3 regions of the Pontibacter rugosus genome follow, and region 3 is predicted to be linked to each of the others. Evidence: riboswitches for the same ligand, from Rfam matches in the RefSeq annotation. Region 3 holds a riboswitch; each other region holds the start of a gene.
The links. Region 3 has a riboswitch for S-adenosylmethionine ahead of ACFQ2O_RS11425 (Na+/H+ antiporter NhaC family protein). Riboswitches for the same ligand answer to the same signal wherever they lie in the genome.
Positions count from the first base shown of each region.

Region 1: linked by a shared signal. The riboswitch ahead of ACFQ2O_RS02095 (O-acetylhomoserine aminocarboxypropyltransferase/cysteine synthase family protein) and the one ahead of ACFQ2O_RS11425 (Na+/H+ antiporter NhaC family protein) in region 3 are both predicted to bind S-adenosylmethionine.
Region 2: linked by a shared signal. The riboswitch ahead of ACFQ2O_RS07470 (phosphoadenylyl-sulfate reductase) and the one ahead of ACFQ2O_RS11425 (Na+/H+ antiporter NhaC family protein) in region 3 are both predicted to bind S-adenosylmethionine.

Region 1 is NZ_JBHTLD010000009.1:2,396-5,655, reverse strand. Features, by position in the region: gene xseA (exodeoxyribonuclease VII large subunit) at 1-1,249, opposite strand, end outside; SAM riboswitch class I at 1,548-1,657, shown strand; gene ACFQ2O_RS02095 (O-acetylhomoserine aminocarboxypropyltransferase/cysteine synthase family protein) at 1,969-3,260, shown strand, end outside.
Region 2 is NZ_JBHTLD010000048.1:7,186-10,445, reverse strand. Features, by position in the region: gene cysD (sulfate adenylyltransferase subunit CysD) at 1-604, opposite strand, end outside; gene ACFQ2O_RS07470 (phosphoadenylyl-sulfate reductase) at 713-1,432, opposite strand; SAM riboswitch class I at 1,745-1,848, opposite strand; gene ACFQ2O_RS07465 (hypothetical protein) at 2,046-2,765, opposite strand; gene ACFQ2O_RS07460 (hypothetical protein) at 3,047-3,260, shown strand, end outside.
Region 3 is NZ_JBHTLD010000095.1:8,249-11,508, forward strand. Features, by position in the region: gene ACFQ2O_RS11420 (N-acetylmuramoyl-L-alanine amidase) at 285-1,205, opposite strand; SAM riboswitch class I at 1,366-1,469, shown strand; gene ACFQ2O_RS11425 (Na+/H+ antiporter NhaC family protein) at 1,683-3,023, shown strand; gene ACFQ2O_RS11430 (hypothetical protein) at 3,108-3,260, opposite strand, start outside.

The DNA.
Region 1 (3,260 bases), on a different contig from region 3:
CCAGGTGGTTCAGCTCGTGCTCCTTCATGTGCAAGTAGCGCTGGCTTTTGCCTTCCACGCACACCGATAGCTCCTGCAGCAGCCGCTCCTGCTCGTATAGCAAATCTTTTGTTTCGGAGTTAAGGTCTTTTTCCAGGTTACTTACGTGGTGCTTCTGCGCTTCGATGTAGGACTTTGGTTTAAGCAGCAATCCGCGGGAGAGTATCTCCAGTTTATCCTTTCGTGCCTGTAATATCTGTTTGGTGTTATTGTTTACCCGATGGCTGAGGCGCTCCAGCTGGTCATGTGCCAGTTTCATCTGCTGTGCCGAAAACATCCGGATGCTATCGAACAAGCTTTCGCTGTACTCTTCGGCAGCTCTGAACCTGTCAATCAGGAAACCCGCTACGGCCGTAGGTGTCTTCAGGCGCGTGTTCGCTACCAAATCGGCTATACTTTCGTCGCGCTCATGCCCAATACCCGTCAGCACCGGCAACGGAGATTTTCCGATGGATGCGGCTATCTTATAGTCATCAAAGCAGCTTAGGTCTGTCTGGGAACCACCGCCACGAATCAGCACGATTACATCATATTGATCTTTATACTTGCTGATTTTGGCAAAAGCACTGGCTACAGAAGCCGGAGCCTCGTTGCCCTGCACAGTGGCCGGAAACAACGTTGTGCTGAAGGTATAGCCGTAGCTATTGTTTTGCAGCTGATGCACAAAATCCTGGAAACCGGCAGCCGTGGCAGAGGAGATAATGGCCAAGCGCTGCGGCACCATCGGCAGCTCTAGCGCCTTGTTCGCCTCCATCAGCCCCTCAGCTTCTAAACGCTTCAAGGTTTCCTGCCGCTGGCGCGCAAGGTCACCGATCGTATAGTTGGGATCAATGTTGGTAATGTCGAGGCTAAGGCCATAAAGCTCGTGAAACCGCACTGTTGCCTGCAACAGCACCTTTAGCCCTGCCTTCAGCGGCTGGCCTGTTTTTTCCTCGAAGTGGCGGCCCAGCATCTGGTAACGCGAGCCCCAGATAGTAGCGCGGGCCTGTGCCAGCATTTGCCGGGCATCGTCGCCTTTATCTACCAGGGTAAGGTAGCAGTGGCCTTTGCGGCGGTCTACGTTTACCTGTGCTATCTCAGCCACCACCCAATAGCTATCTGGAAAAGCAAGCTCCAACTCCTCGCGTATCTGCTGGTGCAGGGCATGCAGGGAGAGGGGGCCAGGTTGTTCCTGGTGGCTTATACTATGGCTGATATAGATATGGGACATCGCTCGCTCAATAAAATTTCACCTGCACTACCAGCAGATTGCCGGCTCCTAAGGCTCTAAGATAAAGCTTTCTTCACAAAAACACAGAACACCAAATATGTAAAATCATGATTTAAAGATAAATAGAGACCCTGATGCAAGCGGCTGCAAGTATAGTTAAATAATGTATGGCCTCTAATGCTTTAATTTTCAGGAGGATAAAGTATGTGTTGTGAAAAAATGTTGTTTTTGTTTGGCTTTTTAAAAATTCGTCCCGTATAATTGCAACATCAAGTCAATTGTCCCTTTTGCGGATATTGATTTATAAAGAAGCGTGGAGAGACAGGCTCTATGAAGCGCTAGCAACCTAACTACCGTGGTTAAGGTGCTAATTCCTGAGTTCGGCAGGGTGCCGGACGAATATAAATTGATACGAAAATGAACAAGGGAATTAAGCCAACACAACTCGTAGTATCATTTGCACCGGCAGGGTATAACCTGTCGCAAAATCTTTATTTAGCTCCTGCTAAACAATTTGTCATGCGCACGCCCATGTGCAGCATGTGTTACTGTTGTTGATCATCCAAGTATAAAAATCCTGTTTTCAGAACGGCTTAGTGGCAGATGTTAAGTCTGCTGCTATGGCTACGCTGTAAACAAATCAGGCTTTTTGCGGCTCAACAGCATCCTTTCTTTTAGTTTATATTTTCCCAAGCTAACCTTATTAAATCAGCATAATTATGTCACAAGCATTGCATTTCGAAACACTACAGCTACACGCAGGCCAGGAAATAGATCCAACAACACAGTCGCGTGCGGTGCCTATTTACCAGACTACTTCTTATGCTTTTAAAAACGCCGAACACGGTGCTAACCTGTTTGCACTCAAAGAATTTGGCAACATCTATACCCGCATCATGAATCCTACCTCTGATGTGTTTGAAAAACGCATTGCGGCGCTGGAAGGTGGTGTGGCGGCCGTGGCAGTAGCATCAGGACAGGCGGCGCAGTTTATAGCTCTTAACAACATACTGGAGGCCGGAGATAATTTTGTTACCACAAATTACCTGTATGGCGGTACTTACAACCAGTTTAAAGTATCGTTCAAGCGACTGGGTATAGAGGCAAGGTTTGCTGAAAGTGATGAGGCAGAAAGCTATGAAAAATTGATTGACGATAGGACGAAAGCCATTTATGTAGAAACCATCGGCAATCCGCGTTTCAACATTCCGGATTTCGAAGCCATTGCCGCACTTGCTAAGAAGCATGACATTCCGTTGGTGGTAGATAATACGTTTGGTGCAGGAGGTTATTTGTTCCGCCCGCTGGAGCACGGCGCTAATGTGGTGGTTGAATCTGCTACAAAATGGATTGGAGGCCACGGCACAAGTATAGGCGGTGTGATTGTAGACGGCGGTAACTTTAACTGGGGCAACGGCAAATTTAAACAGTTTTCGGAGCCAAGCGAAGGCTACCACGGCCTTAACTTCTGGGAAGTTTTTGGATCGGACGGACCTTTCGGTAACATAGCTTTCGCCATACGTGCCCGTGTCGAAGGCCTGCGTGATTTTGGCCCTGCCATTAGCCCTTTTAATTCTTTCCTGCTACTGCAGGGACTCGAAACACTTTCGCTGCGCGTGGATAGAACGGTGCAGAACGCGCAGGCGCTGGCTGAATGGCTGGAGCAGCATGAGCAGGTAGAGAGTGTAAATTACCCAGGCCTTGAGAGCAGCCCATACCATTCGTTAGCTAAGAAATACCTAAAGCGAGGCTTTGGTGGAGTATTGTCTTTTAAGCTGAAAGGCGATCAGCAGCAGGCAGAGAAATTCGTAAACAGCCTGGAACTGGTTAGCCATTTAGCTAACGTGGGCGATGCCAAAACCCTTATCATACATCCTGCTTCTACCACGCACCAGCAGCTGTCAGAAAAAGAGCAGCTAAACGCAGGCGTGGAGCCAACGCTGCTGCGCATTTCCGCAGGCATCGAGCATATAGAAGACATTAAAGCAGATATAGCGCAAGCCTTTGCTAA
Region 2 (3,260 bases), on a different contig from region 3:
CTTCACGTTTGATGTAATTCCATACGTCCAGTTCCGTCCAGTTTGAGATCGGGAACACACGTACGTTTTCGCCTTTTGTGATGCGGCCGTTGTAGATGTTCCACAGCTCCGGGCGCTGGCGTTTCGGGTCCCACTGGCCAAACTCGTCACGAACAGAGAAGATGCGCTCTTTGGCGCGGGCTTTTTCTTCGTCGCGGCGGGCACCACCAATGCAGGCATCAAAGCCAAACTCTTCGATGGTTTCCAAAAGGGTATGCGTCTGTAGCGCATTTCGGCTGGCGTAGCGGCCTTTCGGCTCTGACAAGCTCTTGCGTTTGATGGTGTCTTCCACGTTGCGCACGATCAGTTTCTCGCCCAGCTGCTCTGCTAATTCATCGCGGTAGCGGATGGCTTCCGGGAAGTTGTGGCCAGTGTCGATGTGCACCAGCGGGAACGGGAATTTACTCGGTCTAAAGGCTTTCTCAGCCAGGCGTACCAGTGTAATAGAATCTTTGCCGCCCGAAAAGAGCAGGGCTGGCTTTTCAAACTGCCCCGCTACCTCACGCATGATGTGGATGGCTTCTGCCTCCAACTGGTCGAGGTAATCCAGATATCTCTTTGTCATAATTTTGAATAGATGAATGAGCGAATGATTGAATTATGAAGTGGTAGAGTCTGTATCTGTCCTTTCATAAAGCATCATCCCTAATTCTGAATTTTTAATTCTTAACTCTTATCTCGCGTGCAAGCCGCATTCTTTTTTGGAGTTGTCTTCCCACCACCAGCGGCCGGCTCTGAAGTCTTCGCCTTCAGCAATGGCACGGGTACAAGGGGCGCAACCTATACTTACAAAGCCTTTGTCGTGCAGCGGGTTGTATGGGATGTTCAGCGTTTTTACAGCATCCTTTACATCCTCTAGCGACCAGTCCAGCAATGGGTTATACTTAATCAGTTGGTGGCCTTCGTCCCATTCCAGCAGTTGCAGGTCCTGGCGCGCACCTGATTGATCTGCGCGGATACCCGTCACCCAGATGTTCACTCCTTGCAGGGCGCGGTTCAGTGGCTCCACCTTACGGATGTAGCAGCACTGTTTTCTGTCGTCGATGGAGTTGTAGAAGCTCATGGGGCCTTTTTCGTTTACCAACTGCTCTACCGCCTCATGCTTCGGGAAGTATACTTCTATCTTTTTGCCGTAGTGGTTGTTGGTTTTGTGCAGCAGGGTATAGCTCTCGTTAAAGAGGCGGCCTGTATCCAGTGTGAACACCCGTATCGGCAGGTTATTTTCAAAAATATAATGCGTAACGAGTTGATCTTCTACACCAAGGCTGGAGGAAAAGGCGATGCTGCCTTGGAATTCCTGCGCCAGAATACGTAAGCCCTCTTCAGCCGGAATTTGAGACAGGGCAGTACGCAAGGTATCGAGCTTTGCCAGCAAATCTTGTGATAAATCCATGGGGTATACTTTAATCTCTTGAAAACTGAATTGGTAAATCTGGTTTTCGGTTTAGAGCCACAACCATGCCGTTTGCTTTACAAGCAGCCTGACGGGTAATCTTGGCTTATAACAAGAAGATAAGATTATAGGAGGTTAGCTCCTGAACCGAAACATTTGTGGGGGAGGTGCTATGCACTAGCACATACAACAGCAACAACAAGTCTGCTTTAGCTGTGCAGATGTTGTGAAAAGGGCAACATAAGCGGTGGCTGTACCACGGCCTGCCATTCTGATTGCTGATGTTGAGTAGTAGGTTTGCATTGCTATTCTAATTTATATGCCCCGGCCACACCGGGATAGGAATTGGCACCTTACCATTTTGGAGGTTGCCAGAGGGTCGTGGAGCCTAGTCTCTCGCCTCTTCTTTATAAATTTATTACAGACGTAACGTCCTTTGGTGTTCTGTATGCAAAAATACGGCTTTTTCTGAGATGTATAAGTTTTACGTGTAAAATATTGTAAAACAGCCATTCAAATCTGATACACGCCTCACAACGCAATAAACGGTGGCAAAGTTATAGTACGAACCTATCACCCTTACTCTTAGAAGCTTTATAAGAGGCAGTACGGCCTATGCTGCCAGTCGGGTAACATACTTTACAAGTGAGCGCTTTGCTATAGGCAACAGGGAGTGCTCTAAGGACATAGGTACCTTGGCCACAGCCAGGAAGGTAGCAGGATTCGGTAACTGCTGTCGTTCTTTTATCAGCTCTACTTTTAGCTGCTCGTGTGTTTTTGCCAGCCCACGCCTAACCGTTTGCAGGTGTGTAGTATGAATCCCCCTATACTTTTCATAGGTGTTCTCGAAAACAGTAATATTATACATATATACCAGTGTTTCTTTGCCTGTATAAGTGTCAAGGAACAAATAGCCTTCGTTGTGGTACATAGGTGTAATGCCTATTGGGTTAATTTCCAGGTGGCGTTCTACAAAATCATATAGCTCCTTACCCTCTTGCAAGGTGTCGCTGAAAAGGGGTGTGGCATATTGTATGATCTCTTCTATCTGCTGCATGGTCTCGTCATCTTCCACAATTTTCTCATACACCAGCTCTAGTTTCTCAAAATCGGCACGGCTGATGCGCTGCGGGAATTTTTCATAGACGAGTTGCTTGTGCTCTTTAACCTGTTGCAGGTTGCGGTAGTGCATAATAAGGTCCGAGAAAATAGGGTAGAGGCGCTGCTTTCCAAATTCATTCTTGGCAGCTTTCAGATAAGCCAGCAGCAGGTACTTCTTGTACTCAAAATCCAGAAGCCCCTCAGTAAGCCAGTTGACAGGTAGGGTGTTCATAGTCCTTCAACACTTAAGTTAAACGTGGTATTTAAACGAAAGGAGCATGGGTTTAGGTTGAGTAGTGATAGGTTATTTTGATACGTAAATTTTGCAGCTGTTTATGCTTAGTGATGTTGTATAGCTTGGGTACGCGGCAAGCAGCAACTAGGTGGAGGGGTGACAGAAAGCTCAGTCATAAGCGGTTTCATTGTTCACGAAAATTATGTCAAAGTATTTCTGAACAGGATAAAAAGGCACTACTTTAGATGCCTTTTTATCTAATTGTTTAGCTGTTGTTTATGAAGCGCAATCTCCTACACCTGCTGCTGTGTTTGCTGTTTATTACAAGTATAAGCTCCTGCGACAAAGACTCTGAGCTGAGCCTGCCGCCTGTCACGCAGGATGCCCGCAATAACCTTGGCTTTAAAGCAGATGGCAAAGTATGGGTTAATCAGGGGGACATCTGCAATTGGTCTGTTTGCGACGATAATGTGGTGGAGGGCAGGCTGCACA
Region 3 (3,260 bases):
TTACAGAAAAGATATGGGACAAGATAAGGCTGCGAGCTTGTGCCAGAGAGGTTAGTTGCAAACACATATGTTACCAATACAGCCGATGCTTGCGCCAGGTAAGTTGTAGAAAGCAGCAACGGAAAGTATGGCTTTCCAAGCAAGTGGAGTCACAAACCCTACACCACTTTAAGACACGAGTTAGAAACTAATCCCAGCGGAGGGAGCAGGACGATAACAGCAAACAGCAAAGATAGCTTAATTGAATATTTTAAGAACAGAGGCTATGAAAGCTTATACTTCTTTTACATATACTTCTGATACAAATTATATAGTATAACCTTATCCTTTTCCGTCAGAACATCATTAACCTCATCCTGAACAAAGTGCAGCTTAAAGGCACGAATGGCAGCAGGCAAATCACGGGTGTCAAAGCCGATGATGCGTAATGCCTCTTTAGGATTGAATATAAAAGGTATGGTAGAGACTGTGTCTTGTGGCTGTAAGATAATGGCTGGGGCCGTACCAGTGCTATCTGAAATGACGATAGGAGCAGCTGGTTGTAAATACTTTTCTAGTATGCCTTCATCGTACCACAAGCCATAGCCGTGTTCAGCTAGTTTCTTCCACGGAAATGTGTGGTTAGGGTCGTTTTTGCGTGTAGGAGCAATGTCGGAGTGGCCGATAAAATTAGCTGTTGGTATGTTATACGTTTTCTTCAGCATGTCCAGCACCTGCAGCAAGCTAGCAGTCTGAGCTTCCGAGAAAGGTTCAGCGCCATTATTGTCCAGTTCGATGCCAATGGAAGAGGAGTTAAGGTCTGTGTCGTTGCCCCAACGTGCAGCCCCGCCATGCCAGGCCCGGAGGTTATCGTTTAGCATGTGGTATACTTTGCCGTCGCGGCCAATCACATAATGAGCACTAACTTGTGTGCTGGGCTGGGTGAAGGTGTTCAGGGTTTGCTCCGTAGAGTTTTGTGCGGTATGGTGAATGACTACAAAGTTGGGCCGCCGCATACTGAAATTAGTTGTTCCCACCCAGTAATCACCTTGCTTTAGTTGCTCTTCTCCTGGTGTAAGGGCAGGTGTTACCCGTAGCTGTTTAGCGAATGCCTTCACCTGTTTATGATGGGCTTTATTGGTGCTGGCATAGGGGTTAGGTGTGCAGGCAGTGAGCGTGGCACAGGCGAGCAGTACAGATAAAAGGGCGGAGGCGTTATACTTCATGATCATCATTTATACGCCTCAAGCTATACAAATTACCTTTATCAACGCAAGCAAAAATTGCAAGAGCAGCATGCATTAGGCTATCTTGAGTTAGAAAACCTGTACTGATAGTTTGCTTTTTTGATTATCGTGACCTTACCTTTGTGCCATCTTTATGCAAGATTTATAAAGAAGAGGGGAGAGAGCAGGCTCAGAGAACCTCTAGCAACCACGGCTGCTGCCGTAAAGGTGCTAACACCTGCCCAGGTTTGGGAACTATAAATTATTCCAATGCGCGTATTACTTCAAGCTTCTATTTATCCGGTTTATACTTCTGTAACAGCCCTTGTAAACGGTTGTTGTTGCTGTTGTTAAAACTTTCTCGCAACTAAGGTTGCCTATTATCCGCCTGTTCCAGGCAAAGCAATCAATGTTTTTTAACTAATATTAAGCTGGTGGTACAGGCATGCCTTGTGCGCTCACCAGCTCCTCATTTTCATGAAACAGATCAAACAGACAGGAGGCTATGCCTTGCTGCCCTTCCTGGTTTTTGTATTCACCTTTTTAAGTGCAGGAATTCTGCTGGATGATTTCTATGCGCTTCCAGCACCTGTGGCGGTAGTGCTGGGTATAATTGCAGCTTTCTTCATACTTCGCGGCTCCGTAGAGGCCAAAGTGGAAGCACTTATCCGTGGTTGTGGCGATACCAAGATTGTAACCATGTGCCTTATTTACCTGTTGGCTGGTGCCTTTGCCACTGTTACCAAAGCCGTAGGCGGTGTAGATGCTACTGTAAACCTGGGCCTGAGTGTGTTGCCGGTGCAGTATTTAGGCCTTGGCGTCTTCTTGCTGGCAGCGTTTTTATCTACAGCTACAGGTACTTCGGTAGGGGCTATTGTAGCGCTGGGGCCGATTGTGGTAGGGCTGGCAAACCAAAGCCATACTTCGTTGCCGCTGTTATTGGGCACGCTGCTGGGGGGAGCTATGTTTGGTGATAACCTGTCTTTTATTTCTGACACCACTATTGCCGCCACACAAACGCAGGGATGCAGCATGCGCGATAAATTCCGCGTTAATATCCTGATAGCCGGACCCGCTGCGCTGGTTACACTGGTGCTGTTGTTGATTACCGGCCTGGCAACACCGGCAGTACCTGGTGCGCTGCCGGCGGTGCAGGAGGGTTACTGGTTACTGGTTTTACCATACTTGCTGGTAATCGCGCTGGCCATTTCAGGTATGAACGTGTTTGTGGTGCTCACGCTAGGCACCCTATCTTCAGGTGCACTAGGGTTAATTAACCATCAGCTGGATGTGCTGCAGTTTAGCCGCAGCGTGTACGAAGGCTTTACAGGTATGATCGAGATTTTCCTGCTCTCTATGCTGACAGGTGGCCTGGCGCAGATGGTAAGTGAGGCCGGAGGGATAGCCTTCCTTCTGAAAAAGATCAGCAAAGCGACAAAAGGGTATACATCTGCACAAGCAGGTATCGGAGCCTTAGTAGGTGGAACCAATACGGCTATTGCTAATAATACCGTTTCGATCGTGGTAACAGGTGAGGTTGCCAAAGAGATCAGCACCAAGTATAGCATTGATAAGCGAAAAACTGCTGCTATTATCGATGTATTTGCCTGTGTGGTGCAGGGGCTGCTACCTTATGGTGCACAAATTCTGATCCTGCTCAGCTTTACGGAAGGCCAGCTTTCATTCATAGATGTATGGTCTTATGCCTGGTACATTTACTTGCTGCTTGTCTTTGCACTGTTAGCCATTTACACGCCTTTCGTGGATCATTTTCTGGCTAAAGAACCAGCGGATGAAGCTACAGTGGCTGCTTTATAAAGGTCAATTTTGAAAAGGGGAGACACTGGCGGTCATTCTATTGTCTCTCCCTTTACTACCTCCTCCGCTGGCGCTAGCTTGCAGCTAGTGCCTATTATGGTGTAGAGCTTCCAGCTCTACTGGCTCGCAGAGCCATACCTGTACAGCCTCGGCCGTACTTCCATTGCCGCTGCTTTCTGCTTCCTCGAACAAGCCCATTATGGCCTCGGGCATCACGCTGTGTGCCTGAAGCTGCTC